Regions from separate parts of the Mesorhizobium sp. M0208 genome, predicted to be linked through region 3. Evidence: predicted binding sites of a transcription regulator. Region 3 holds the regulator's gene; each other region holds the start of a gene.
What was found. The regulator HrcA, encoded in region 3, represses chaperone genes, less so after heat shock. The targets are predictions, from matches to a motif close to GTTAGCACTCNCNNNNNGNGAGTGCTAAC.

Region 1 (9,709 bases), on a different contig from region 3:
AGGCTGCCAATCTACTTGTGAGAGATGTCCGGCAGGAGATTGCCTGTTTGGCTTCAATCGCCAACGCCGAGTTCCCCGGCCGGTTATTGTCTGCCGCAGGTCAAGACCCAGATTCTTGTGTTGCCGGGCCCATTCCCGGCACTCGCAGATGGAGCTGACCATGACACGCGACGAGATCATTTCCGTGCTGGGCCCGGTCGACGACGCCGTTATCGCCGACATTGCGGCGACGGACGGGACGGTCCAGGAATTGCGTGAGGCCCTGGCCTGGATCGCCGCCGACGAGGCGCTGGTGAACGAAGGCCGACCGCTGCCGACGGCAAGAGTAGCGACGCTGATCGAACTGCTGCAAGGGCCGGACGAGGAGGAATAACCGCTGTTGCCGCGATGCTCTTGAACCGCGCAAAGGGACGAACCATGTCCTTCAGCGGCGCCGGCTGGTCGCCGGTGCCGCCAGCATGGCGTTGCTTGCTCAAACAAGAAGACGATCAGAAAACAAGGAGGAAGTGATGGACGACGTCCGCTTCGCCGAGCCGATCACGTTGAAATTCCAATCCAGCGAGCGCAAGGTCGCCAGTAGTTGGGAAGCCATCGAATGCATGCGTCAGCAGTGGCCGGACCGTGCCCGCGGCCGGAGTTGGCGCGCCGCCTATCGGGCCTGCCGCGACGCGCTCGACGGCTGGCGCACCGCGCGAGATGCGCGCAAGGCCTTCGTCAGGGCGGCGCGCAACGCCGGATTGCTCGCCTGCGAGCCTGTCGACCACGCCGGCTAGCCCGGACCCTCCGATATTTGAACTCCAAAACAAGTTGGGGAAAAGGCAACTGCCTTTCCCCCACCGCGAGAGACTTTGCCCGCTGTCTAGCGGCAGATCGGCTTGCTCCTCAGTGGACGGTGATAATGCCGTTTACGGCCCGCCATTCGGAGGGCTGGATCAGGTGATGATGGGCGACGCGCACCGAATGCAGCGGGCCTTCGATTTCGCGCTCCCAGAAATCGAGGAAATGCTTCAGCGTCGGGAAATCGGGGGCAATATCGTATTCCTGCCAGATATAGAGTTGCAGCAGGCTCCGATGATCGGGCAGGCGATAGTGGATCTCCGCCGTGGTAAGACCAAACCCTTGCATCTGGAGCTGAAAGTCCCTGCTGGTCATGCGATCGTCCTTTCCGTTGAAATCTCGGTCCGTTGAAATCTCGGTCTGCAAAACGCCTCGCCTTCCACATAGGTTCCCGCCGCCACGAGCGGCTCCGGACCGGCGGCATTTTGAAATATCGCGCCAAAATTTGAGCCGCACTTTAGCTGAGAGCGGCTAATGTGCGAACGATTACAGTGCATTGGCACTCTCATGCGTCGAGTGCTAAAATTTTTGCGTGACCCTCTTGAAAGCAGAAAAAAGCGCGACTAGTTCGTATGCGCGCGATGCCTGATGAAGGGGTCGCGCACCCCGTGCCGGGCCGATATTGCCGGTTCGGTCAGGAGGATCTTCGAAAATCTGTTTGTCCCGAGAGGAGAACGACATGACGTTCCGTCCATTGCACGACCGTATCCTGGTCCGCCGTATCGAGGTCGACGAGAAGACCGCCGGCGGCATCATCATCCCCGACACCGCCAAGGAGAAGCCGCAGGAGGGCGAGGTCATTGCCGCCGGTCCGGGCGCGCGCGACGACAGCGGCCAATTGCAGCCGCTCGACGTCAAGGTCGGCGACCGCATCCTGTTCGGCAAATGGTCCGGCACCGAGATCAAGCTCAATGGCGAGGATCTGCTCATCATGAAAGAGAGCGACGTGCTGGGCGTTATCGAGGGCGCCGGCGAGATGAAGAAGGCTGCCTGAGTGGGCCTGAACAAGCATTCCAGTCAACGAAGCTGCCTATCGAAGGAGTGATCCAATGGCTGCCAAAGATGTGAAATTTCATACCGAAGCCCGCGAGAAGATGCTGCGCGGCGTCAACATCCTCGCCGACGCGGTGAGGGTGACGCTCGGTCCCAAGGGCCGCAACGTCGTCCTCGACAAGTCGTTCGGCGCCCCGCGCATCACCAAGGACGGCGTCACCGTGGCGAAGGAGATCGAGCTCGAGGACAAGTTCGAGAACATGGGCGCACAGATGGTCCGCGAGGTGGCTTCGAAGACCAGTGACGTCGCCGGCGACGGCACCACGACCGCGACCGTTCTGGCGCAGTCGATCGTCCAGGAAGGCGCTAAGGCGGTTGCCGCCGGCATGAACCCGATGGACCTGAAGCGCGGTATCGACAAGGCGGTCGAAGCCGTCGTCGCCGAACTCAAGGCCAATGCCCGCAAGGTGACCAGGAACGACGAAATCGCCCAGGTCGGCACCATCTCGGCCAATGGCGACGCCGAGATCGGCCGCTTCCTCGCCGAAGCGATGGAAAAGGTCGGCAATGAGGGCGTCATTACCGTCGAAGAAGCCAAGACCGCCGAGACGGAGCTCGAAGTCGTCGAAGGCATGCAGTTCGACCGCGGCTATCTCAGCCCCTATTTCATCACCAATCAGGACAAGATGCGCGTCGAGCTCGACGAGCCCTATGTGCTGATCCACGAGAAGAAGCTGTCCAACCTGCAGGCGCTGCTTCCGGTGCTGGAGGCGGTGGTGCAGTCGTCCAAGCCGCTGCTGATCATCGCCGAGGACGTCGAGGGCGAGGCGCTGGCGACGCTGGTCGTCAACAAGCTGCGCGGCGGCCTGAAGGTCGCGGCCGTCAAGGCACCGGGCTTCGGCGATCGCCGCAAGGCCATGCTGGAGGATATTGCCATCCTGACCGGCGGCACGGCAATCAGCGAGGATCTCGGCATCAAGCTCGAGAACGTCACGCTCAACATGCTCGGCCGCGCCAAGAAGGTGGTGGTCGAGAAGGAAAACACCACGATCGTCGACGGTGCCGGCTCGAAGAGCGAAATCCAGGGCCGGGTCTCCCAGATCAAGGCGCAGATCGAGGAGACCACCTCCGACTATGATCGCGAGAAGCTGCAGGAGCGGCTGGCCAAGCTCGCCGGTGGCGTCGCCGTCATCCGCGTCGGTGGCTCGACCGAGATAGAGGTCAAGGAGCGCAAGGATAGGGTCGACGACGCCATGCATGCCACCCGTGCCGCGGTCGAGGAGGGCATCCTGCCCGGCGGTGGCGTGGCGCTGCTGCGGGCGGCAAAGGCGCTCGACAATATTCAGGTCGACAATCCCGACCAGAAGACCGGTGTCGAAATCGTGCGGCGCGCGATCGAGGCTCCGGTGCGCCAGATTGCCGAAAATGCCGGCGCCGAAGGCTCGATTATCGTCGGCAAGCTGCGCGAAAAGCAGGAGTTCTCGTTCGGCTGGAACGCGCAGACCGGCGACTATGGCGATCTCTTCGGCCAGGGCGTCATCGATCCGGCCAAGGTGGTGCGCACCGCTCTGCAGGATGCCGCTTCCGTCGCCGGCCTGCTGGTGACGACCGAGGCGATGGTGGCCGAGAAGCCGAAGAAGGAAGCTGGCGCGCCGGCAATGCCCGGCGGTGGCGGCATGGACTTCTAAAGCCAGGCTTCCAAAGCGCGACTTCGAAACGGCAGATGGACCGTGTCCGCCAAAAGCGGGCACGGTCTTGCCGGTCCGGGACTAATGCTGAGCAGGTGTTGCCATGGATATGATGGACAGTTTTGGAAAGATCGCGGCGCCGACCCGCCCGAAAAACGATTTCAACTATGAAGCCGACTGCAGGGCGGCGCTGGCGCCTTTGGTCGACGGCTTGCTGGATATGGCCGAGTCGGCCGGCTGGGACCGCCGCAAGGCGGCCTACACGCTGATGTTTCTATCGGCTCAACGCGTGGGGGCCGGCACGGAGGAGCGCAAATGATCGCGGCGCGGATGCGCGAATGCCTGCGCCTGCTGCGGTGGTCGGAAAACGATTTCGCCGAAGAGGCGGGATACCCGCTCGCCAAGGCAAAGGCGTGGCTCTACGGGCGCGAACATCCGCCGCTGGGCGTGGCGGCCTGGCTCGAAGCGCTGGTCAAGGTGCATCGGCTGCTGCCGCGGCCGGGCATGCCCCCGATTGCGTCCAACTCGCAGATCGGTGGCATCGTTCTGCAGGCGGCCCTCGAGGATCGAAGCGCCCGCGCGGTGGAGTTCCGAAAGGAGCCGATTGAGCCAGGAAAGGAGAGTGTCATGGATCGTGCTTCGTTCGACAAGCCGGTTAATATCCTCACCGGCCTCGGTACACCGACGAAGATAGAAAGCGCGGCTGAGGCCTATGCACTTTTGGCTGAATGGCCGGCAACGAGCCGGACGGCCGCGCATGACATCGCCGCAAAAGCGTGCCGTGCAGCACTGGAAGGAGAGATCGACGCCGAAACGGCGCGCGCCACCTTCGTTGCCTTCGCCCGCCGCAACGACCTGCTTGCGCCGCAGACGAACGGGATGGTTGCCGGCGAGAGCGTTGCTGGCGCGACCGTTGCCGACTGGGCAACGCGCCCACAGCGCGTCAACGCCCCGGCCTGAGCGAGTGCCAATCTCCCTCCTTGAGGGGGAGATGTCGCCGAAGGCGACAGAGGGGGTCGGTACGTCCTGGCGCGACGCCATATTGGACGAAAGAGAAAGTTGGCGCCTCACGCGCGGCGCCCCCCTCTGTCCTGTCGGACATCTCCCCCTCAAGGGGGGAGATTACGCGCTCAGCCGCTTTCGCTTGCTAAGCCATCGGCAGCAGCCGGCGCATGATCAGCGAGGCGTGGCCGCCCACGCCGTGTGCAGCCGGCCGGCGCTCGACGACCTCGAAGCCGTGCTTGCGATAGAAGGCGATTGCGCGGTCGTTGCCCTCGATCACTTCCAGGGCGATGCTGGGAATACCCGCATGCGCGGCAAGAACGGCATGCAGCAGGTCGGCGGCAAGGCCGGTGCCGTACTCGCTTTTGTCTATATGGAGCCGCTCGAGCATGACCTCGCCCTTGTCGTCCATCGCTGCCATCGCATAACCGGCGAGCGAGCTGTCAGCCCGCTCGGCGACGAAGGACATCTTGTTGTCGTCCCCGAGCTCGGACGCCAGCCGCTCCGGCGCGTGCCTCTCATCCGACAGCCGTGCCGTGGTCGCGGCACCCAGGATCGGCGAATAGGTCTGTCGCCAGGACCCTCCAAGCAGCCGCGACACCGCCGGAACATCCTGTTCGGTCATGGTTCTTATTTGAGGCATCGCCACCTGCCGTGCAGTTTATGGCACCGCAGCGTTCGCTCGGCCATCACCGCATTACCCGCGATTTCAGCCAGCGGTCGAAGGCCACGGCGAGGATGAGGATCAGGCCGATGACGATGCTTTGCGTGTAGGACGAGACGTTGTTGAACTGCAGCCCATTCTGCAAGACGCCGATCAGTCCTGCACCGACCACCGTGCCGCCGACGCTGCCGATGCCGCCGAACAGCGAGGTGCCGCCGATAACGACCGCCGAGATCACCGTCAGCTCGTAGCCGATGCCGGCGACGGCTTCGGAGGAGTTGAGCCGCGCCGACAAAACGAAGGCGGCAAGGCCGGCGAAGAAGCCGACGATGATGTAGACCGAGATCAGGATGCGGTCGACGCGCAGGCCGGAGAGGCGCGCGGCCTCGGCATTGCCGCCGACTGCGTAGACCGCGCGGCCGTAGCGCGTGTAGCGCAGCACGATGTGGCAAAGGATGGCGGCAATCGCGAAGATGATCGCCGGCACCGGTACCGGGCCGATCAGGCCGGTACCGAACCAGCGCATCGAGGCGTCGAAGCCGGAGATCGGGCCACCATTGGAGATGGTCAAGGTCAGGCCGCGAAACACGGTTAGGCCGCCGAGCGTGACGACGAAGGGCGGCACTTTCAGCCTGGTGATGGCAAAGCCCTGGACGCCGCCGGCCACGGCGCCGACGACGACGGCGGCGAGAAGGGCGGCGAACCAGCCATAGCCCTGCGTGCCCGTTGTCGACAGCGACAGCGTGTTGGCGGTGCCGCCTTTGGCCACCACCGCCGCGACCATGCCGCAGAAGGCGAGCAGCGAGCCGACCGACAGGTCGATGCCGGCGGTGAGGATGACGAAGGTCATGCCGAGCGCGATCAGGCCGGTGATCGAGATCTGGCGCATGATGTTGAACAGGTTGATCGGGTCGATGAAGCTCGGCTTCAGCACAGTGAAGACGACGATCAGCAACGCCAGGAACATCAGCGGGCCGAAGCTCATCAGCAGGCGCGCAATATTGACGCCACCGCGCTGGCTCCGTTCGGTCGTACTGGTCATTGCGTTGCTTCCTGCTTCTGGTCGAGCGCCATCAGTTCCATCAGTTTCTCCTCGGTCGCCTCGACGCCGGGCATCTCGCCGGTAATGCGCCCGCGCCGCATGGTGACGATCCTGTCCGACACTGCAAGCACCTCGGGCAGCTCCGAAGAGATCATCATGATGGCGATGCCGCGCGCGGCGAGTTCCACCAGGATCTGGTGCACTTCCGCCTTGGCGCCGACATCGACGCCGCGCGTCGGTTCATCGACGATCAGCACCTTGGGATCGCGCGCCAGCCAGCGGGCAAGGATCACCTTCTGCTGGTTACCGCCGGACAGGCCCTCGATCGCCTGCTCGGGCGAAGCCATGCGGATCGACAGCATCTTCCTGTAGTTCGCCAGCGCCTCGCGTTCGCGCCGCTCGGCCATGAAACCGACACTGGAGTAGCGGTCGAGCGCGGCGATCGAGAAATTGGTGAGGATGGCGAGTGCTGCGAAGATTGCCTGGTGCTTGCGGTCCTCCGGCACCAGGCCGATGCCGAGCTCGATGGCGTCGGCGGGTGATGCCGGCGCGATCGGCTTGCCGTCGAGCATGATGGTGCCGGCGGCAATGCGGTCGGCACCGAAGATGGCGCGGGCGAGCTCGGTGCGGCCGGAACCGACGAGCCCGGCGACGCCGAGGATTTCGCCCGCCTTGAGGTCGAGATCGACGCCTTCGAGTACGATGGCGTGCGGCGCCTGCGGATCGCGCACCGTGCGCAGGCCGCGCACAGAGAGCCGGACGTCGCCGGCGACATCGCGCTGCGTCGGCCTGGCATAGAGCTCGGAAGCGGCACGGCCGACCATCTTCTCGATGATCTTCGGCAGCCTGATCGGCCCGCCTTCGCGGTCGAGATGGCCGGCCAGCCTGCCGTCGCGCAGCACGGTCATACGGTCGCAGATCGCCGATGCCTCCTCCAGCCGGTGGGTGACGAACATGATGGCGACGCCATCCTTGCGCAGCCGGTCCATGATCGACATCAGCCTGTGCACTTCGGTCTCGGTCAGCGCCGAGGTCGGCTCGTCCATGATGATCAAGCGGCTCTTCAGCGATAGCGCGCGGGCGATCTCGACCAGCTGCTGCTCGGCCACCGACAGTGCGGAAACCGGCGTCGCCGGGTCGAGATTGAGCCCGACGCGAGCGATGATCGTGCGGGAATCTTCCTCCATTCGCCGCCAACTGACCAGCCCGAACCGGCCGAGCGGCGCGCGGCCGATGAAGATATTCTCCGCCACGGTCAGCGTCGGGATCAGGCTCAGCTCCTGGTAGATTGTTACGATGCCGTGGCGCTTGGCATCCTGCGGATTGTGCGGGCTGAATTCGACACCGTCGAAGACGATGCGGCCGCTGGACGGCGGCATCACGCCGGACAGGATCTTGAGCAGCGTCGATTTGCCCGCTCCGTTCTCGCCGAGCAGGCCGAGGATCTCGCCGGGGCGGACTTCAAGCGAAACGTCGTTCAGCGCGGTGACGCCGGCAAAGCGCTTGGTCACGCCCTCGACGGCGAGCAGGGCGGGCGATGGCGCAATGGCTTCGACTGGCAAAGGATGCTCCTTGAATTGTGGTCCACCCGAAAGGCCACGGGACAGCGCCCCTCTCTGTCGTGCCGGACATCTCCCCCTCCAGGGGGGAGATCGGATGTCACCCAGGCTTTCGCTACTCCGGCGTTGAAGAGAAGGCGACGCGTTGAAACTGCCAATCTCCCCCCTTGAGCGGGAGATGCCCGGCAGGGCAGAGGGGGCGCGACAGAACGCTGCTTTTGGCGCTGTGCGCCCTCGGCGCTTACTTCGTCTCGCCCAGCCTCTCCGCCTTGTCGAGATTGTCCTTGCCGATGACGATCGGCGTCAAAAGCACCAGCTTTTCCTTCGGCTCGGTCTTGTCCCTGGCGTAGGCGACCGCGATCTGCACCGCAGTGCGCGATTGTTCGCCGGGGAATTGCTCGACCGTTCCGGCCAGCTTGCCGTCGCGCACGGCGACCAGCGCTTCGGGAAGCGCGTCGAAGCCGTAGATCTTGACGTCGGTGAAGTTGCGCGCCGCGCAGGCTTCAACCGCGCCAAGCGCCATGTCGTCATTGGCGCAGATGATCGCGTCGGGCTTGCCGTTGGCCGCAAGGCCGGCCTCGGTGACGGACAGCGCCTCGGCGCGGGCGAAGTTGGCGGTCTGCTCGAAGATGATCTGGTACTTGTCCTTCATCGGATCGAGGACATTGTGCACACCCTTGTTGCGGTCGATCGCCGGGCCGGCACCGGGCTGGCCCTGCAGATGGAAGATCTTGGCGCCGTTCGGGAACGCCGCCACCATGGCCTGCGCTTCGGCCTCGCCGCCTTTGACATTGTCGGCGCCGACATGGGCGAGGATGCCCTCGACGCCGTCGACGCGGCGGTCGATGGTGACGACGGGAACGCCGGCCTTGACCGCTTCTTCGATGGCTGGGGCCAGCGCGTTGACGTCGAGCGGCGAGATGACGATGGCGTTGACCTTCTGCACGAGTGCCGCCTCGATGTCGGCGGTCTGCTTGGGCGCCGAGTTCTGGCCGTCGCTCTCGATCAGGTTGACGCCCTGCGCCTGGGCTTCCGCCTTGATCTGGTTCAGCATGTGCACGAAGAACGGAAAGCCGAGGCTCGGCACCGAGCCGAGGATGGTCAGCTTGTCCTGGGCAAAAGCCAGTTGCGGAGCGGCCACCGCCAGGGCGCCCATCGCCGCGGTCGACAGCAGGAATTCACGTCTGTTGATCAATTTAGTCTCCTCCCAGATGAGCGCACGACCCCGGAACCGGAATGGGTTTTCCGGAAGGTTCCTTGCGTCGATTCAAAAATGGAGTGTCCTTCGAGCGCCCAACTCGTGTTTGAAGGGACGCAACGGCGCTCCAGCCGGTCCACCGCGACGTTCTCCTCCGCTCGGTGCCTGCCCAAGGATGCTAACCAAGGCCGGAGCTTTGCGCAAGAACGGGAGAAGGCAAGACCTACCGATCGATCATCACCATGGTGCGCTCGCCGTAGCGCGGACCGGCGACCTTGCCCGGCGCCAATGCGTCGTCGAGCACCTGCATCTCGGCTGTGTCGAGCTTGATCGAAGCCGCGGCGACGTTCTCCTCGAGGTACTTTCGGCGCTTGGTGCCGGGGATCGGCACGATGTCGATGCCGAAGCCGCTCCCCTTGTGGAGCAGCCAGGCCAGAGCAATCTGGCCTGGCTTGACGCGCTTGGCCGCGGCGATGTCGAGTACCATGGCTGCCGCCTGCATGTTGGCGTCATAGTTGGCGCCCTGGTAGCGCGGGTCGCCGCGCCGGTAATCGCCCTCTGGATAGTCTTCGGCGCGCCTGACGTCGCCGGTGAGAAAGCCGCGGCCGAGCGGCGAGAACGGCACCAGGCCGATGCCGAGCTCCTTCAGCAGCGGAATGATTTCCGGTTCCAGATTGCGCTCCCATAGCGAGTATTCGCTCTGCACTGCCGACACCGGATGAACGG
Region 2 (9,709 bases), on a different contig from region 3:
TCGGCGCCATCCTCTCGATCGGGTTGATCATCCCGGGAAGCGGCGTTGAGCCTGCAGACGCGAAGGCGGCATTCGCCTTCATCTCGAATGCGCATTGGGCGCCCTGTTTCGGGGGCGCCACAGGATGCGGGAACGCCTTTGCGTTTGGGCCATTCTGGTCGATTGCCGCCGAGATGCAATTTTATCTACTGGCTCCGCTCCTGGTGTTCTTGCTACCGCGGCGGGCGCTCCTCGCGCTGGCTGGACTCGTTCTCGTGGTCGGGACGTTCACGCTGCGGCCCTGGGGCGGGACGCTTTGGACGTTCCGCATCGATGCAATCGCGGTCGGGCTGGCGATCGGAGCAACCATGGGCACAAGCGCATGGCCCCGTCTGGCGGAACACGTGCGGGTGATCGGCAACATGGAAGCGGCGTTCTGGATGTCGATCGCGGCCTTCATGTTGGCGATCTTGCCGCCGGCGATGCATGGCGTGGCGACTGCCGTGCTGGCGCTGATGTGCGGGTGGATCGTGACAAGGGCGACCTTGCGGGATGATTCTGTGAACTGGCCGGGGCGGATGCTGCGCCGCTTGGGAGGCATCTCCTATTCCCTCTATCTGATCCATCTGCCGGTGCTGGCGCTGTTCAACTGGTCGCTTGGCCAATTCCTGGACGCTCCGGCGACGGCAACGCTCTCGATCGCGGTCGCGATCGGGCTGTCTCATGTGCTGACGGTGGCAATCGGAGATCCGCTCCGCCAGCTCGGCCGCCAATGGTCAAATCGAACAGTCCGGGAGGTGTTGCCGTGACGGAAGAAAATCGTCAGTGGTCGCTTGGTGGTGAAGATGTCGATCAAATTCCGCGAGGAGCGAGGGCGCTGGCGGAGCAGCTATTGACCGAGACCGACGGCGATGCCCTGGCAGCGCTCGTCGCGGCATGCTGTGTCATTGGAGCCATGCGCTCGGCGGTATCGAGGGGTATGGTGCGCAACGGATCGCCGTCAGGGGTCGATATTGCGCAAGTGCTGGACGTGTTCGTGCGAAGCGAGCTCCCAGCAGAAGAGCAGAACCTGACCGGTAGATGACTTCGACCGCGAAGTAGCTACCATTGGTGGGCTGTGCGGCCTGCCGCTCGATCCCCCGGAATGCTGAATGCACGATATCGGCAGTTTGATCTTCGTGGACGACCTTCAGCAATGCCATGCACTGACACTGATTTCGCCAGGAAAGAGATTGAACTAAAGCCTTGCGAAACGCTTTGGCCGAACGACTGATCGGTCTCGCATAGGGAAGCATGATTTTTCGGCCGGAGGTGAGCGATGCGGCCTCCATGCGTGAAGGTCGCCATGACTGCTGGCGCGACCACACGCAATACGCTCGAAATCGCCGAGGACGGTCGTCGCAATCTTCGAACTGGGATCTGCACGAAGAGACGCGGGGGGGAATTGGCACGCTGCGTGACGACACATCCGGAGCGTCGTAAAAGCCGCTCGCCGCGTACCTCTCATACGCCCGCGGACAATCTTGCCGACGCCGGCGCCGTTGGTTTGGCCGTCGGCTTCTGTCCGCATCTGGCCAGCCGACACGCGGCAGTGTGACGGCCGCCGCTTAGTAGCGGTCGCCGAACCAGCCCTTGCTCTTGGGCGGCGAGGGTTCCTGATAGGCCCACGGGACAGACTTGTAGGACGGCCTCGGGTCTTGGACGCGCCAAGCCTTTTGCCAGTAGTAGAAATTGAGGGGTACTCGGGCGAGCACGCGACCATCGGCAGACAGGAGGTCGGAAGCGCAGGCGACGACGGGGCCGTCGTAAAATTGCACGCGGCCAGTATAGCCGTTGAGCGCTCCTGGCCGGCAGGCAAAGACGCGAACGCCTGCAGCGATCGTGTCCGGGGCTTCCGCGGGGACGGAGATCGTCTTGATGCCTTCCTTGGTGATGAGCGTGCGCACAGGCACGGAGTTCCAATGCGAGCGGCGCAAGGCGTTATTCGCCTGAGCTTCGGTTGGGTAGCCGGCTCGCCGGGTAATGACCGGCGGGAAGCGCCCCCAGTCTGGCGCATATTCTTGCCGGCTGCGCCTGACCCGATCAGGCTTCCAATAGGAGTCCGTAGCCGAAACGGGGCCGGCCGAATGTGAAGCGTCCGGCGCTCGCTCGGCGCAACCGGCGAGCAAGGCCGCGGATGCGACGAGGTGGAGGATGTGACGAAAAGAACGCATATCGTGCTCGGGGGTCATGGGTTTGCAGGTGAGAATTCCGGTGAAGCCAAGGCATCTGGAAGGTGCTGGCCCAAATGCCGCGATGGGTTTTGCGAGCCTGACGCTCGATCTGGGCGTAGAGGGGGATGCGACGATCGAGTTCATCGGGGAGGGTGACGGCTACCCTGCTTTCCGCCTTTCGCCGGCGACGGCGGCCATTTCGCTGGTTGCACAACGCGCGACGATGACAGCTGCGTCTTTCCGGACCGGTAAGCAGACAAGCCATTTTTTCAAGGTGGCGGGTACGAGCCATGCCATGGCGACAACGCCACAAGGTAACGCCTGCTTTCCCAGCGTCGCGGTCTGGCCCAGGTCGCAGCCGTCGACGCCGCGATAGGTGCACGAAGCAAAAGTTGATTGCTGGTTCCCCATGGGTCACTCCTCTTCAGATTCATTGAGTCAGTAAACTATCTTGCTAATCGCTGTGCAAGTGTCTCTGACTCATATCCCGCGAGGGGAGGAGGGTGCTCGTATCCGGATCCGCCCCCGATGGGCCGGGCAGGGCCTCGGTGTCGAGTTGACGCGGGGCCATCAGGCAATCGATACTCTGAATGCGCGCTTGCCGTGGCGGTCGCAGCGGCATCCGCTGGACGAACTCAGCGGCTTCGTGGCCGGCCTTGCCTGATATCGCTGCGAGCCTTTCGAAGCCGCTGTTCGAGCGCTAAATAGCGAGCCGTAATCGAGTTCAGCTTTGTGAAAAACTGCCTGCTCTGCGCAGGGTTGCCCGGCGCAGGCGGGGGGAAGAAAGCAAAAAGAGCCTCCCGATCAGCGTCTAATTGTTTTAGCTCCGAGCAGAGACGGCAAATTTCGTGGTCGTCCGTTGCGGAACGCTGATGTGATGCACGGCGCTTGCCACGCGTGGAGTTAGTCTGCCGAGCCACATCGTTTGACGAAAGTAAAATCGTATCCAAGGCGTTTCCTCCACGCCGGGTTGTGGTCATCCAATCTGGAATAATGCGGGTTGCAACCTATGTATACTGGCGGTTTTGCCTGTCACTTTTGACAGGTCGTGAGACGCTGGAATCCAGCGAGGAGATAGCCGCGCGAATGGCTTGGAGAGGCGCGTCGATAGCAAGGAGGTAAGCTGGATATGGCGAGATTTGACTCAAATTTTCACGACGTGACGGAGCGTATTCACGCAGTTGCCTCTCCTGCGGACGCGGCGGACCTTCTGAACACAATTGTCGAAAGTTACGGTCTTGAGACGGCGGCCTTTCTTACCGTCGGGCCGGTTTACGAGGAACCGAATAAGCCGTTCTATGTGACCACCTATTCGCCTGACTGGGTGAAACGCTACATCGAGAAGGATTTTTTCGACATCGATCCCGTGCTTCGCTATGGGCTGCGTGCTGTGAAATTGGTTGATTGGAAGGAGATCGATCTATCGGACAAGCCCGTGCGCACGTTCTTCGGTGAAGCGAGGGAACATGGTGTCGGGAAGCATGGCGTCACGTTCCCGGTTAGGGGTGTCGACGGCGACCGCGGCATTCTGACCGTGACGAGCAACGAGAACGCAGCGGCGTGGCAGACGTTTCTCAAATCCGAGGTTCGCGACTTCCAGCATCTCGCCGGTGAATTTCACAATGCTATCGGTCGAATCCAAGGAAGGCCACGCCATCCGACGGTCTGCTCCGATAGAGAGATCGAATGCCTGAAATGGTACGCGAGGGGAGAGAAGGTCAAACGGACCGCAGAGATACTGTCGCTATCCCCTCGCACGGTCCGATTTCATCTTGATCTGGCACGGGCCAAGCTTGGTGCCAAAAGCTTGGCCCATGCGGTTGCGATCGCGGCAGAGCGCGGCCTTTTCTTTCAAAGACTGTTCTGATCGGCAGCCAAGCGCTTCGCGGGAAGCGCCGGCAAAACTCGTTCCGTTTCGTGAAGCTGGGAATGCTAGAACGACTGGATCATGGGGAAAGAAGGGAGGCGTCGCTCTGGACAATCTGATCCGGAAAGGCACCGCGACGCTCTGAGGGTAGAATGCTGGCCAAACCAAGTGCCTTATTCGCAAACCACACGGTACCGCTTGCCGGGCTCGCTGATGTTCTTGCAGACAAGCGGCTTGTGTGGCTCGGAAGAGGAGAGCGGCGGACTTGCGGCCCGCCAAACGACTCTCTTTGATGTCTTGCGACGTGCCGTCCGGCGCGGTTCGAGCCGCTCCGGCTCCTGTGGCGCAACCGGAAACACGCTGGCTTCGATCCGCGGCTGCTGCAGGCGTGGCGGCTCTTTGTCAAAGAATCGCCTGGCATCAAGCGATCTCGGAATAATCACCGTACCATCATCGCTGTGCGCGCAGCCGCTGCCCGACAGTAAGGCCAGCCCCAGGAAAAAAGGCAGTATCCGTTCAAACATAAGCATACCCTTGGCGGGCGTATACCCCGGCTTGCGGGTCGCCGACAACCGGCGCAAGGGCACGAAGAAAGGGCGGCATTGCTTGCCGCCCTTTCGAAATTGTCGAGATGCGTGGACCTTTAAAAGCCCATGCCACCCATGCCGCCCATGCCGCCGCCGCCCATGCCGCCAGGCATGCCGCCGCCAGCCGACTCCTTCTTCGGAGCCTCCGCGATCATGGCTTCGGTGGTGACGAGCAGGCCGGCGACCGAAGCCGCGTCCTGGAGAGCCGTGCGCACGACCTTGACCGGATCGACGATACCCATGGCGATCATGTCGCCATACTCGCCGGTCTGGGCGTTGTAACCGAAGGTCGCGCCCTTGTTCTCGAGGATCTTGCCGGCAACGATCGATGCTTCCGCACCGGCGTTGGCCGCGATCTGGCGGGCCGGAGCCTGCAGCGCACGACGCACGATGTTGATGCCGGCGGCCTGGTCGGCATTGACGCCGGTGGCCTTGATGTTGGCCGAAGCGCGCAGCAGCGCAACGCCACCACCAGCAACGATGCCTTCTTCGACGGCCGCGCGGGTCGCGTTGAGGGCGTCATCGACGCGGTCCTTCTTTTCCTTGACTTCGACTTCCGTCGCGCCGCCGACGCGGATCACCGCAACGCCGCCGGCGAGCTTCGCCAGACGTTCCTGCAGCTTCTCCTTGTCGTAGTCCGAAGTGGTCTCTTCGATCTGCTGCTTGATCTGGGCAACGCGGCCCTGGATCTCGGCCTTCTTGCCGGCGCCGTCGACGATGGTGGTGTTCTCCTTGGAGATCGACACCTTCTTGGCGCGGCCGAGCATGGCCAGCGTGACGTTCTCGAGCTTGATGCCGAGGTCTTCGGAAATGACCTGGCCACCGGTGAGGATGGCGATGTCTTCCAGCATGGCCTTGCGGCGATCACCGAAGCCCGGCGCCTTGACGGCGGCGATCTTCAGGCCGCCACGCAGCTTGTTGACGACCAGCGTGGCCAGAGCCTCGCCTTCGACGTCTTCGGAGATGATGAGCAGCGGCTTCGAGGTCTGCACGACGGCTTCGAGGACCGGCAACATGGCCTGCAGGTTGGAAAGCTTCTTCTCGTGGAGGAGGATGTAGACGTCTTCCAGATCGGCAACCATCTTGTCGGCGTTGGTGACGAAGTAGGGCGAAAGGTAGCCGCGATCGAACTGCATGCCTTCGACGACTTCCAGCTCGGTCTCGGCGGTCTTGGCTTCTTCAACCGTGATGACGCCTTCGTTGCCGACCTTCTGCATCGCTTCGGCGATCATCTTGCCGACGGACTCGTCGCCATTGCCGGCAATCGTGCCGACCTGGGCAACTTCCTCGGAGGTCTTGATCTTCTTGGCAGCCTTGCCGAGCGCCGCGACAACTTCGGTGACGGCCAGATCGATACCGCGCTTCAGGTCCATCGGGTTCATGCCGGCGGCAACCGCCTTGTGGCCTTCCTGGACGATCGACTGCGCCAGAACGGTCGCGGTCGTGGTGCCGTCGCCGGCGATGTCGTTGGTCTTCGAAGCAACCTCGCGGACCATCTGCGCGCCCATGTTCTCGAACTTGTCTTCAAGCTCGATTTCCTTGGCGACGGTGACGCCGTCCTTGGTGATCCGCGGGGCGCCGAACGACTTGTCGATGACGACGTTGCGGCCCTTGGGGCCAAGCGTGATCTTCACCGCGTCGGCGAGGATGTTGACGCCGCGCAGCATGCGCTCACGGGCATCACGGGAGAATTTTACGTCTTTGGCAGCCATTTTTAACTCCTGGCAAGGGCTTGGATTGAGCCCGGGAATTCAGTTGACGGAAAGGCCTGATATCAGCCGATGATGCCCATGATGTCGGATTCCTTCATGATCAGAAGGTCTTCGCCATTGAGCTTGACTTCGGTGCCCGACCACTTGCCGAACAGGATGCGGTCGCCGGCCTTGACGTCCAGCGGGACCAGCTTGCCAGCTTCGTCACGAGCGCCGGAGCCGACAGCGATGATCTCGCCTTCCTGCGGCTTTTCCTTTGCCGTGTCGGGGATGATGATCCCGCCAGCGGTCTTGGATTCGGATTCGACCCGGCGAACGACCACGCGGTCATGAAGCGGGCGGAACTTCGACTTTGCCATTTTTGGATGTCCCTGATGCGGAGATTGAATGGTTGCCCGTTGCCGGAGCGTCGTTAGCACTCGACAGTGGCGAGTGCTAACGTGGCGGTGAGATAGTCTGTAAGCTCATGCTAGTCAAGACGGAAGAGGGGCGGGCGAAGAGCAAAAATTGCGTGGCCCTGCGAGCGCAAGACCCCCTCGCTGTTCGTGACTGCCTGTGACGGGCCTTAACACGCAAGCAAGTTGTAACGGGCTTGCAAAATTCGCAGAGCTTGGCCACAACGCGCTTCGCTAAATGGCCGGAGCACGGAGAGAGCATGGTTTTCCGACTGAAGGAGTTGCTCGGCAAGAGGTTTGATGAAGAGGTGCAATTCTTCAAAGGCTGGCAGAAGGACAAGAAGGGCGTGGGGGCTCTTATCCCCACTTCGATTTATGCGGCGCGCCGGATGGCAAGCGTGGCCAACCCGCGGTCCGGGATGCCGGTCCTGGAGCTTGGCGCGGGAACCGGCGTCATCACCAAGGCAATCCTGGAGAGGGGCATTAAACCGCTCAGTTGGTGTCGGTCGAATACTCCAGAAATTTCTACAACGGCCTGGTGCAACGCTTCCCGGGCGTGGACTTCAGATTGGGCAACGCATTTGCGCTGAATGAAGTTCTGGGTGAGCGCAAAGGTGAACAGTTCGATTGTGTCGTCAGTGCAGTTCCGCTGCTGAGCTTTCCTATGGAACAGCGCGTTGCCCTGGTTGAGGATTTGCTTGCCCGCATTCCTGCCGGTCGGCCGGTAATTCAAATTACCTATGGGCCTCTGTCGCCGGTGATCAAGATGCCCGACCGCTACGTGGTTTCCCACTATGACTTCGTCGTCCGCAACATACCGCCGGCGCAGCTCTGGACCTATCGACGAGCAGTCTAGCCAAATCCGGCACCCGAAGGGCCGACTGCGCTGAGGTGTATGCAATCAGGCCCCGTGTGAAATTGCCATCAGTGCGCTTTCATGTTTGCTGGGTCTATGCTGGATCGGCTCTCGAATAGAAGCCTACTTCTCCACTTTGTCGAAAAAAGCTAGAACAGTGGTTGGCGGGATCTTTTCGGAAAAGAGGAAGGTCGCTGGGTTCAGTTTCAACGCCTTGGCGATCGCGGCAATCGTATCCACGCTGATGTTGCCGCTCGCGCGTTCCAGTTTCGTGAATGTCGCCTCCGCCACGCCGATGAGTTCGGCCATCTCATAACGGTGCAAAGTACGTCGTTGTCGCTCAAAATCGATGATCCGCGCCAACCGCTTGCGGATCGCATTGTCGTCCAACCGATGCGCCCATTCCGGAGCTTTCTTACCGCCGGCGAGCAGTTCTGCAAAAGACACTTGCAAGCCTTTTGCCATGATCTGCAGCGTCGTCAATGTGACATTATTTTTCTGACGCACAGTCTGGTTCCAGCGTCGACATGGACCGAACGGTTGTCGATATCGAGATCGAAAATGCGTGTCATCCGGTCGAGGCTGAGCACGACCTGCGCTCCACTGGTGTCCGGCGTCGAGCCGGAGACCAGGCCGGTGTTGCCGGACTGCGGGATGAGCGCGATACCTCCGCAGTGCTGCGAGGGCGCAGCACGCATGCGCGCTACCCCGGTCATAGCGCGCGCCATTCTCGTAGGCTGCCAGGCTGCCGGAATCCTGGACAACCCCGTCCGCGCCGAGGATTTCGACAAAAGCTGTCTTGTGCCGCTCGCCGATCATGCCGACTGTCTACTCCGCTGCCTGAACTTCGCGCAGAGCGCGTCGGCAGTCGTCGATCGACGCCCGCTCGATCGCCGCATAGTGCTCGAATTCATCGAGGACGCCGGCGCCGAGGGCGGCCTCGAAGCGCTTCTGGTTGGGACTGGCGACGAAATCCTGGCCCGCTTCATCGCCCAGATTGGACTGGAAACTACCGGCCGCGCTGACGGGCAGGGAATCCTCGTAGACGATCGGGTCGAAACGGACAAAGCCATCCGCCACCAGCTGATCGACACCTTCTGCATGGACGCTGCCGACCTGACGCCCTCGCTCGGTCAGCGAATAGGTGAAATAGCCAAGACCAGCAATGCGGATATCATCCCATGTGTCGGGAAACGACTGGAATGTCCGCGACAACGCCTCGACGTAATCAGCGGCATTTGACCCGTCGGCCGCCGGCCTGATGATTTTGCGCGTGGCATCCAGCAGGCTGTCGTAGAGCGCCCTGCCCTTGGGAGTCAGCGCCACGCCACGCTGCTCGATCTCGCCGAAACGCGCCGTGTGCGAGCAAGCCGTCCAGCCGCCGCTGCCTGAACGAGACCGGTTCGTCCAGTGCCTTGAACGATGCTGCCTGAGCAGGATCGGGCATTGGCGGGTGGGTGGACCCTCGACGATCGCCTTGGGCTCGATGCCGCGCGACGGCATGCCCGTCTGCACCGCGTCGATGTCGAGCGTGCGCGGCGTCAGGTGGTTGATATGCGGGCCCTTGAAGGAAACCACGTCGGCGACCAGCCGATGTTGCTGGTGCAGCCTGTGATACATCTCCATGCCAACGCACGCCTGATTGTGCCAGCGGAAGGTTTCGAGGATTTCAGCGACAAACCGATCCGCATCTTGTCGATGCAGACCGCCCTGCGTCTCGGCCTTTTCGGTGAGTTCGACGGCGATGTCCGTGAAAATTCGACGAGCGGCAAGAATGCCCTCCACTTGCGCTCGCAGAGCCTCGTCGCCGATCAGGTCGATTCTGAGCAACGAGGTAAAGACGCGAAATGGATTGCGGCTTAGCGCTTCGGCACCAACCGGACGAAACGCCGTCGAATGGACCGGCACGCCCGCCGTGCTGAGGTCATAGTAACCGACCGGATGCATGCCCATCACTGCGAACACTCGCCGCATCATCGAGAGTTCGGCCGGCGTTCCCAGGCGGATCGCGCCGTGCCGCTCTTCCGCTAAACGGTCAAGCGAATCCGTGGCCTCGAGCTGCTGGCGCAGTACTGGCGTGGCATCCAGCACTCCGGCATT
Region 3 (9,709 bases):
CGGTTCGACGGCGACGACATGCACCGAGGGCTTGCGCTTCTTCAGCACCTGGCCGACGCCGGTGATGGTGCCGCCGGTCCCGATGCCGGCAACGAAGATATCGACTTCGCCATGGGTGTCGTTCCAGATTTCCTCGGCCGTGGTGCGGCGATGGATTTCCGGATTGGCGGGGTTTTCGAATTGCTGCGGAATGACGGCGTCGGGCAGTGTTGCCGCCAGCTCGTCGGCCTTGGCGATGGCCCCCTTCATGCCTTTCGGCCCTTCGGTCAGCACCAGCTCGGCACCGAGCAGCGCCAGCATCTTGCGGCGTTCGACGGACATGGTTTCCGGCATGGTCAGAATCAGCTTATAGCCCTTGGCGGCGGCGGCAAAGGCGAGCGCGATGCCGGTATTGCCCGAGGTCGGCTCGATCAGCGTGGTCTTGCCGGGCGTAATCCTGCCCGAAGCCTCCAATGCCTCGATCATCGACACGCCGATGCGGTCCTTGACGGAGGCGATCGGGTTGAAGAATTCGAGCTTGGCCAGCAGATTGGCGACGACACCCTTCTCCCTGGCGAATTTATCCAGTCGCACCAGCGGCGTGTCGCCGATCGTCTCGGTGATCGAATTGTAGATGCGGCCGCGGCCGGGCACGTGTGTGTGGGTGGCGGGCTTGTTCATTGGTTTTCCTCCCAGAGGTCAAGCGGCAAGAGCCGGGCGGGCATAGGATAGAGCCATCCACCGCGCAAGATAGGCACGTTCGAAAAATATCCGGGTGACGGTCGTGCTGAATACCGGCGCCTTGCAGGGCGTTGGGCGGATTGGCGAAGAGATCTACTGGCGGGCGGCAATTGCCGCCGCCGCACCGACCATGAAGCCGGCGGCGGTGCGGTTGAGTGCCCTCAGCGCCCGCGGCGACTTCAGGAACCAGCGCGCCTTGGCCGCCAGCGCCAGATAGGGCACCAGCACCACGAGCAGAACGATGATAGTGAGCGCGACCAGGATGCCGTAATCGGCCAGTGTGATCGTCTTCAGATCGACGATGGTCGGGGTGATGGCGAGATAGAAGATCATCGTCTTCGGATTGCCGAGTGTGACGGCGAGACCGGCTACAAAGCTGGATGCCAAGCCGCCTTTGCCTTTCTTCGCCTCTACCGTTTCGGGCGTGATGCCGCTCGTCCAGAAACGCCAGCCAAGAAAAGCGAGGTAGGCGACGCCCAGCCATTTGATGGCCAGGAAGACCATGCCGAACGTCTGTGCGACGAAAGCCAGGCCGAGCACCACGGCAGTCAAATAGGTCAGGTCGCCGAGCATCAGCCCGAACGACATGGCCAGCGACGAGCGGAAGCCGGAACCCAGCGCACGCGCAACAAGCGCGGTGACGCCTGGGCCGGGGATGGCTGCGGCGATGCCGAGGGCGGCGCTATAGGCGAGGAACCCGGTGAGCGTCATGGTTCGCGCTTGTCGCACAATGTTGAAGTTGGGTGAATTCCCTCGGGCCGAATTCGATTGCGCCAGCGCAGCAGGCGACGCCGCCGTTCAGGAGCGGCCGTCTTCGTAGGTAACGCGCCAGATGGTGCCGTTACCGTCCTCGGTGACGATCAGGGAACCGTCCTTGGCCATGGCGACACCGACCGGGCGGCCCCAGACGGCGTCGTTCGAGATGACGAAGCCGGTCATGAAGTCCTCATACTCGCCGGTCGGCTTGCCATCCCTGAATTTGAGCCTCACCACCTTGTAGCCGGTCCTGGCGCCACGGTTCCACGAACCATGCATGGTGACGAAAGCATCCCCCCGGTAATCCGCCGGAAAGTTCTTGCCGTCGTAGAAGGCTATGTTCATCGGCGCCGAATGCGCCTGCATCAATACATCGGGGACAGTGGCCTTGCCGGCGAGGTCTGGCCGCTCGCCCTGATGGCGCGGATCCTCGTGGTTGCCGATGTAGTACCAAGGCCAACCATAGAACGCACCGTCCTTGACTTCAGTTGCAAACTCGAACGGCACATTGTCGCCGAGCTCGTCGCGCTCGTTGACGACGCACCACAACGCGCCGCTGGCGGGCTGCACCGTCATGCCCGTACAGTTGCGCAGGCCGGTGGCGACAGTTCGGGGATTTTTCCCGTCCGGGTCAAAGGCGAGCACATCGGCACGGCCGTCCTCGGGGCCCCAGGCCGCCCCGAGCGGCTTTGATTTCGCCCAGGCGTCGAGGCCGCCATCCGGCTGCTTGTCCATGTCCTCGGCGACATTCGAGTCCGAGCCAACCGATAAAAAAAGCGTCTTGCCGTCAAGCGAGAAGGCGATGTCGCGGGTCGAGTGACCGCCCGACGGGATTTTGGCGACAATGGTTTCTGGTTTACCGGACGCCTTCAGGTCACCGTCGCGATAGGGGAAGCGGACGATGCTGTCGCTGTTTGCGACATAGACCCATTGCGGCTTGCCGCCTGGCGGATAGAAGGCGATGCCGTATGGATAGTTGAGGCCTTGGGCGAAAATCGCTTTCTCGATGGGTTTGGCGCGGCCCTCGGCCAGACGGTAGACGCGTATTTGGTCGGCATGGCCGTTTGCGATGAACAGGTCGCCGTTCGGAGCGATGCGAACGACGCGCGGATTATAGAGTCCGGAGGCGATCATTTCGGCCGAAAAGCCCGGCGGCAATTCTGGCTCGGCGCTTTCGGGCCGTTCCGCCACGCCGCCGCCGTTCGAAGCGGATTGAGCGGGGTCGGCTGCCGGCATGTCTTGCGGCCCGATCAGGCGGCGGACGCCAGGCCTGTCGGCGTGCCAATCGCCAAAAGCGGCTTCGCCTTTGAGCACCTTTTGATCCGCCTGCTGGGCGGCTGCCGGTGTCGCGACAAGGAGGGCAGCGGCAACGGCCGCAAAGCCGCCAGATCGGATCATTAACGTCCTCCGAGGTTTGCCTCGAAGAGGGCAAACGGGATCAGGCATTGGTCGTTCCAAGCGGTGGTCCAGCACACGAGGATTTGAAGCCGAACCCCGTTCAGTTGCCAGAGGCGTAGAAGTCGTCGTCGAGTCGCTTTTCCAGCGCGACCAGATCGGCCGGCAGCGGCAGGCCCATGGCCCGCATCTCTTGCAGCTTCTCACGCAACTGCTCTTGCACCTCGTGGTGATCCTCAGGCTGATTGACCATTTCCTCGAGCAGCAGGCTGATCTGGGCCTTGAACGATTCCAGCGCCATTCTTTTTCTCCTTGCGGCAGGCCGCGGCGGCTCCTAGCGCAGCATGCGCGAAATCAGCTGCGCGGTATAGTCGACCATCGGTACTATGCGCGCATAATTCAGCCGCGTCGGCCCGATGACGCCGAGCGCACCGACGACGCGCGCGTCCTTGTCGCGATAGGGTGCCACCACCAGCGAGGAGCCCGACAGCGAAAACAGCTTGTTTTCCGAACCGATGAATATGCGCACCCCCGGGCCTTCCTCGGCGAGGTCGAGGAGCTGGATCAGTCCATCCTGCGTCTCCAGATCCTCGAACAGATGCCGCAGCAATTCTATGTCGGCCTGGGCGGTGACGTTTTCCAGGAGATTGGCGCGGCCGCGCACGATAAGCCGCCCAGGCACCCCGCTTTCGGCGCCTGCCCAGACCGCCAGGCCCTTCTCGACCAGATCCTGCGACAGCGTGTCGAGGGCTGCCCTGGTCTCTTCCTTGATGCGGGCGATCTCGACCCGGGCCTCGGCCAGGGTGCGGCCGCGGATATGGGCGTTGAGGAAGTTGGAGGCTTCGTGCAATTGCGAGACGGTGATGCCGGCGGGCAGATCGATGACGCGATTTTCGACGTCGCCGTTCTGCGAGACCAGCACGGCCAGCGCCTTGGTCGGCTCGAGCTGGATGAATTCGATGTGCTTCAGCGCCGCCTCATTTTTGGCGGCGAGCACGAGGCCGGCGCCGCGCGACATGCCGGACAGCATCTGGCTGGCCTCGGTCAGCATATGCTCCAGCGTCGCGCCCGAGCCGGAGGCGCGCACCTGCGCCTCGATGGTGCGGCGCTCCTCGTCGGAGAGGTCGCCGAGTTCCATGAATGCATCGACGAAGAAGCGCAAGCCGGCCTGGGTCGGCAGCCGGCCAGCCGAGATGTGCGGCGCGTAGATCAGGCCGAGATGCTCGAGGTCGCTCATCACGTTGCGGATGGTGGCCGGCGACAGCGATGACGGCAGGATGCGCGACAGGCTGCGCGAACCGACCGGCTCGCCATCCTTCAAATAGGAATCGACGATGCGCCGGAAGATGTCGCGCGAACGCATATCGAGCGATTGAAGCGCGGGCGGTTGAAGTGCCGGCGACGAGAGCAATGGCGACTGCGAACCGGGATCGACTACCTTGGTCATTCGAGCCAGAAACCTCCGGTCCGAAGATATAGACTTCCGCGGCGTCGGCGCAACCGGTCCATTTTCCTTTGCGCCTCACGCCCCGTGCGGCTACAAGCCGGCCAAGATTCCCCGGCCAAGATTCCGAAGAAAGAAAGAAGCCTGAATGCGCCCTTCCAAACGCCAATTCGACGAAATGCGCCCCATCTCCTTCGAGCGCGGCGTCTCCAAGCATGCGGAAGGCTCGTGCCTGGTGAAGTTCGGCGACACGCATGTGCTGTGTACGGCCAGCCTGGAGGAAAAGGTGCCGGGCTGGATGCGCAACTCCGGCAAGGGCTGGGTGACGGCGGAATACGGCATGCTGCCGCGTTCGACCGGCGAGCGCATGCGCCGCGAGGCTTCGGCCGGCAAACAAGGCGGCCGCACGCTGGAGATCCAGCGGCTGATCGGCCGCTCCCTGCGCGCCGTGGTCGATCTGCAGGCGCTCGGTGAGCAGCAGATCACCGTCGACTGCGACGTGATCCAGGCCGACGGCGGCACGCGCACCGCTTCGATCACCGGCGGCTGGGTGGCGCTCTACGACTGCCTGCGCTGGATGGAAGCCCGCCAGATGGCGAGCCTGGGCAAGGTGCTTAAGGATCACGTCGCGGCGATCTCCTGCGGCATCCATGATGGCCAGCCGGTCATCGATCTCGACTATATCGAGGATTCCTCGGCCGGCACCGACGCCAATTTCGTCATGACCGGCAAGGGCGGCATCGTCGAGATCCAGGGCACAGCCGAGGGCGAGCCGTTCTCGGAAGAGCAGTTCGCGGCGCTGATGGAGCTCGCCAAGAAAGGCATTCAGCGCCTGGTCAGCTTGCAGCAGATGGCGGTGGCTTAGCTGCGGTCAATATTGGAGAGATTGGCGATCCTGTGACTCCTTCCGCAATCCTGGAATCAGCACTCTACGTGACGGACCTTGCTGCCGCGGAACGGTTCTATTCGGGCGTCCTCGGGCTCGATCTGCTCGGTAAGGTCGATGGCAGGCATCTCTTCTTCCGCTGCGGCGACGGCGTGCTGCTTATCTTCAATGCCGAGGCGACCAAAGTGCCGCCGCGGGCCGACGCCAAGCTGCCCGTGCCGCCGCATGGCACGGTCGGCGAGGGCCATCTTTGCTTCGCCGCAAGCGCGGATGAAATCCCACGCTGGAAAGCGCATCTTGAGGCGAAGAAAATCGCCATCGAAAGTGAGTTCGAATGGCCTCAGGGCGGTCGCTCGATCTATATTCGCGACCCCTCGGGCAATTCGATCGAATTCGCCGAGCCAAGAATTTGGGGCATCTGATGCATTCGCCGCCTGTTCATTCACCAACTATTCATTCGCTTGATGGGCATAAGATCGTCGTCGCAAGCCACAATGCCGGCAAATTGCGCGAATTCACCGATCTGATGGCGCCATTCGGCATAGAAGCGAAGTCCGCAAAGGAATACGGCTTGCCGGAGCCGGACGAGACTGGCACCACTTTCGAGCAGAACGCCTTCATAAAGGCCTTGGCCGCCGCCAAGGCAACTGGATTGCCGGCGCTGTCGGACGATTCCGGCCTGTGTGTCGATGCGCTCGACGGCGCACCCGGCGTCTACACCGCCAACTGGGCCGAGACGCCGGACGGCTCCCGCGACTTCGGCATGGCCATGCAGCGCACGGAAGTGGCCTTGCAAGAAGTTGGCGCGATCACGCCTGCCCAGCGCAAGGGCCGCTTTGTCGCGGTCATCTGCCTTGCCTTCCCTGATGGCCAGGCGGAATATTTTCGCGGTGAGGTCGAGGGCACGCTGGTATGGCCGCCGCGCGGCGAGCTCGGCTTCGGCTACGATCCGGTGTTCTTGCCCGATGGGTTCGAAAAGACCTTCGGCGAGATGAGCGCGGAGGAAAAGCATGGCTGGAAGCCCGGCCAGCCAACCGCATTGTCGCACCGTGCCCGTGCCTTCCAGAAATTCGCCCAAGCCCGATTGGCCGGCGCATGACCATGCTGCTCGACCGCAGCCCCGGTTTCGGCGTCTACGTCCACTGGCCATTCTGCGCGGCCAAATGCCCCTATTGCGACTTCAACAGCCATGTCCGCCACCAGCCGGTCGACCAGGAGCGTTTTGCCCGCGCCTTCGAGACCGAGCTGGCGACGATGCGCGGCCGCACCGGGCCGCGCGAGGTGACCAGTATCTTTCTTGGCGGCGGCACGCCATCGCTGATGAAGCCGCAGACCGTGGCGGCGGTGCTGGATGCAGTGGCGAAGAACTGGACGGTGCCCGGTGGCATCGAGGTGACGCTGGAGGCCAATCCCTCCTCGGTCGAGGCCGAGCGCTTTCGCGGCTATCGCGCGGCCGGCGTCAACCGGGTGTCGCTTGGCGTGCAGGCGCTGAACGACAAGGATCTGCGCTTCCTCGGCCGTTTGCACAATGTCGATGAGGCTCTGCATGCGATCAGCCTGGCGCGCGAGATATTCCCACGGCTGTCGTTCGACCTGATCTACGCGCGACCTGGTCAGACGCCGGAAGCGTGGCAGGCGGAGCTCGAGCAGGCGATCGGCCACGCCGCAGACCATCTGTCGCTCTATCAGCTGACCATCGAGGAAGGCACGCCGTTCCATGCACTGCATGCGGCAAGGAAATTCATCATTCCAGACAATGAGCTTGCCGCCGATCTCTACGCGTTGACACAGGAGATCACCGCCGCGCACGGACTGCCGGCCTACGAGATTTCCAACCACGCCAGGCCCGGCGCCGAAAGCCGGCACAATCTCACCTACTGGCGTTATGGCGAATATGTCGGCGTCGGTCCCGGCGCGCATGGCCGGTTCGTCGAAAATGGCCGCCGCGTGGTGACGATCGCCGAGAAAATGCCGGAGACCTGGGCCAATCTGGTCGAGGCCAAGGGCCATGGCGTTACCGGCGGCGAAATCCTGACGCGCTCGGAAGAGGCCGACGAGTTCCTGCTGATGGGGCTGAGGCTGGCGGAAGGCATCGACCTTTCCCGCTACGAGGCATTTTCAGGGCGCGGCCTGTCGACGGCACGGCTGTCGGTGCTGCAGGACGAAGGCCTGGTGGCACCGATCGGCAATGCCCGCCTGCGCGCCACGCCGGCCGGCATGATCGTGCTCGATGCGGTCGTGGCGGATTTGGCCAGATAGCACGTTGAAGAACGTTCTCTTCACCTGCAGCCAGAATCGCTTGCGCAGCCCGACGGCGGAGCAGGTGTTTTCCAAGCGGCGGGACATCGAGGTCGCTTCGGCCGGCACTAATGACGCATGAACTCGTCGCCTGGGCCGACATCATCTTCGTGATGGAAAAAACGCACCGCGCCAAACTGCAGCAGAAATTCAAGACAAGCCTGAAAAAGGCTCGAGTAATCTGCCTCGATATTCCCGACGACTATGCATTCATGGACCCGGCTCTGGTGGACCTGCTGGAGCCCCGCGTCTCGAAGTATCTGGGTGAAGGATACATGGCGGAGCATTCGCAACCGCGCTTCGAGAACTGTCTCGACCGATCGCTAAGGTTTGCGGGGTCAAGCCTCGTGCTTGTGGCGGTGTTTGGCGCGATCTTTTTCGCTGGTCTCTCCGGAACGGGCCGGCTTGATCTCGCTTTTGTCGCGTGAGGCATGGTGCTGGTCGTCTGCGGAATGTGACGCTGCGCCATCGCGGGCGCTTTTTGTTTCGAGGCGGGTGATGAAAATGTCGAAGCGATTGGGCATCGTCCGGTCAGTGCTCCATCGTGCGGTCGGTTTCGTTTGCTTGCTTGCTCTCTGTCGATCGCTGGCGTGCAAGCGGCTTCTTGGCTCTGCCATCTGCGGCTTCGGCAGGCAGGCTCTTGTCGCATGGCGCGGCGAAGCGTTTGCGGCCGGCATAGTAGGGTTCGAAAACGTCCTGTATGGTCAGGCTGTTCATCCTGCTCCTCCCGAGATCAGGTGTAAAATTCGCCGGCAACGGTTTCGTTCCCTACTATGGCGAAGGCATGGCGGCTGGTTCACGTCGGCATCCCTTTTGGAACCCGGGCCTTTGCAACCCAGGCTTTTGCAACCAAGCGTGAGCCGTGCCAAACAGGGTCGAACGGAGTTGTGCAGGTGACCGGCGAATCGGCCAAACGCAGTTATGTGGTCGGGCAGACCGAAATCGCCGCCCGGCCGCTCGAGCCGGCGCTCTACCTGGTGGCGACGCCTATCGGCAATCTCGCCGACATCACGCTGCGCGCGCTGGAAACGCTCGCCGCCGCCGATATCGTCGCTTGCGAGGACACACGTGTCAGCCGCGTGCTGCTCGACCGCTACGGCATCCGCCGCCGCACCACCGCCTACCCCGCGCACTATGGCGGCTAGGGCGGACCGAAGGTGATCGCGGCGCTGCTTGCCGGCCAAAGCGTAGCGCGGATCTCGGATGCCGGCACGCCGCTCATCTCCGACCCCGGCTACCGGCTGGTCGGTGAGGCGCTGGAACGCGGCATTCGTGTCGTGCCGATCCCCGGCCCGTCAGCAGCACTTGCCGCTTTGACGGCATCCGGCCTGCCCTCGGACGCGTTTCTGTTTGCCGGCTTCCTGCCGGTGAAGACCGGGCAGCGGCTGACGCGGCTGGAAGCGCTGAAGGCGGTGCCGGCAACGTTGATCTTCTTCGAATCGCCGCGCCGGCTGGCCGAGACGCTCAGTGCCATGGTCGAGGTGCTGGGCGGTGCCCGCAAGGCGGCGATCGGCCGCGAGCTGACCAAGACTTTCGAGGAGATGCGGACCGGCACCCTGCAATCGCTCGCCGGCCATTATGCGGGAGCCGATACGCCCAAGGGTGAAATCGTCATCTGCGTCGGCCCGGCCGATGCGGTCGCTGATGAGCCAGAAGACATCGACCGGCTGCTGCTTTCGCTCGCCGCCGAAATGCCGGCCTCCAAGGCAGCGGCGGAAGCCGCCAAGATGACGGGTGGCCAGAAGCAGACGCTCTATCGTCGGCTGCTCGACCTCAAGAATGCTGGAAGAGACGGGGCCGGCGGAGACGGCGATGGCTGAACGGCCAAGCGCCAGCCGGCAAAAGGCCTACCGGCGCGGCCATCACGGCGAATGGCTGGCGGCGGCGGCGCTGATGCTGAAAGGCTACCGAATTCTTGCCCGCCGCCACCGCACCAGGTTCGGCGAGATCGACCTGATCGCGCGGCGTGGCGATCTGGTGCTGATCGTCGAGGTCAAGGCGCGCCGCACGCTGATGGAGGCAATGGAAGCCGTCGGTCGCGAATCGGAGCACCGCATCGAAGGCGCCGCCGATTTCTGGCTGTCGCGCCAATCCGACTACGGAAAATTATCGGTGCGCTTCGACATGGTGGCGGTGCTGCCGTGGCGTTGGCCGGTGCATGTCGAGAATGTGTTTTACGGGCGAAACTAGGCCATTCTCGAAGTGGGGCC

Region 1: a site for HrcA is predicted at 1,333-1,361, ahead of NKJ17_RS30235 (co-chaperone GroES). Genes of this name have one in related genera too.
Region 2: a site for HrcA is predicted at 6,770-6,798, ahead of groES (co-chaperone GroES). Genes of this name have one in related genera too.

What each region holds. Positions count from the first base shown of each region.
Region 1 covers NZ_JAMYSP010000049.1:25,897-35,605, reverse strand. The annotation lists gene NKJ17_RS30250 (hypothetical protein) at 161-373, shown strand; gene NKJ17_RS30245 (DUF982 domain-containing protein) at 510-773, shown strand; gene NKJ17_RS30240 (usg protein) at 883-1,152, opposite strand; gene NKJ17_RS30235 (co-chaperone GroES) at 1,517-1,831, shown strand; gene groL (chaperonin GroEL) at 1,887-3,518, shown strand; gene NKJ17_RS30225 (hypothetical protein) at 3,622-3,837, shown strand; gene NKJ17_RS34155 (DUF982 domain-containing protein) at 3,834-4,478, shown strand; gene NKJ17_RS30215 (GNAT family N-acetyltransferase) at 4,666-5,163, opposite strand; gene NKJ17_RS30210 (ABC transporter permease) at 5,210-6,226, opposite strand; gene NKJ17_RS30205 (sugar ABC transporter ATP-binding protein) at 6,223-7,788, opposite strand; gene NKJ17_RS30200 (substrate-binding domain-containing protein) at 8,027-8,977, opposite strand; gene NKJ17_RS30195 (aldo/keto reductase) at 9,207-9,709, opposite strand, start outside.
Region 2 covers NZ_JAMYSP010000015.1:149,035-158,743, forward strand. The annotation lists gene NKJ17_RS17320 (acyltransferase family protein) at 1-788, shown strand, start outside; gene NKJ17_RS17325 (hypothetical protein) at 785-1,063, shown strand; gene NKJ17_RS17330 (hypothetical protein) at 1,587-1,955, opposite strand; gene NKJ17_RS17335 (hypothetical protein) at 2,209-2,568, shown strand; gene NKJ17_RS17340 (helix-turn-helix transcriptional regulator) at 3,322-4,059, shown strand; gene NKJ17_RS17345 (hypothetical protein) at 4,233-4,583, opposite strand; gene groL (chaperonin GroEL) at 4,703-6,358, opposite strand; gene groES (co-chaperone GroES) at 6,421-6,717, opposite strand; partial or broken gene pmtA (phospholipid N-methyltransferase PmtA) at 7,014-7,609, shown strand; gene NKJ17_RS17365 (helix-turn-helix domain-containing protein) at 7,733-8,116, opposite strand; gene NKJ17_RS17370 (FAD-binding protein) at 8,089-8,325, opposite strand; gene hglS (2-oxoadipate dioxygenase/decarboxylase HglS) at 8,438-9,709, opposite strand, start outside.
Region 3 covers NZ_JAMYSP010000020.1:40,399-50,107, forward strand. The annotation lists gene cysK (cysteine synthase A) at 1-660, opposite strand, end outside; gene NKJ17_RS20090 (LysE family translocator) at 814-1,431, opposite strand; gene NKJ17_RS20095 (PQQ-dependent sugar dehydrogenase) at 1,519-2,874, opposite strand; gene NKJ17_RS20100 (hypothetical protein) at 2,975-3,172, opposite strand; gene hrcA (heat-inducible transcriptional repressor HrcA) at 3,206-4,318, opposite strand; gene rph (ribonuclease PH) at 4,464-5,180, shown strand; gene NKJ17_RS20115 (VOC family protein) at 5,213-5,623, shown strand; gene rdgB (RdgB/HAM1 family non-canonical purine NTP pyrophosphatase) at 5,653-6,300, shown strand; gene hemW (radical SAM family heme chaperone HemW) at 6,297-7,460, shown strand; partial or broken gene NKJ17_RS20130 (low molecular weight protein tyrosine phosphatase family protein) at 7,465-7,765, shown strand; gene NKJ17_RS20135 (hypothetical protein) at 8,031-8,216, opposite strand; partial or broken gene rsmI (16S rRNA (cytidine(1402)-2'-O)-methyltransferase) at 8,393-9,319, shown strand; gene NKJ17_RS20145 (YraN family protein) at 9,312-9,689, shown strand.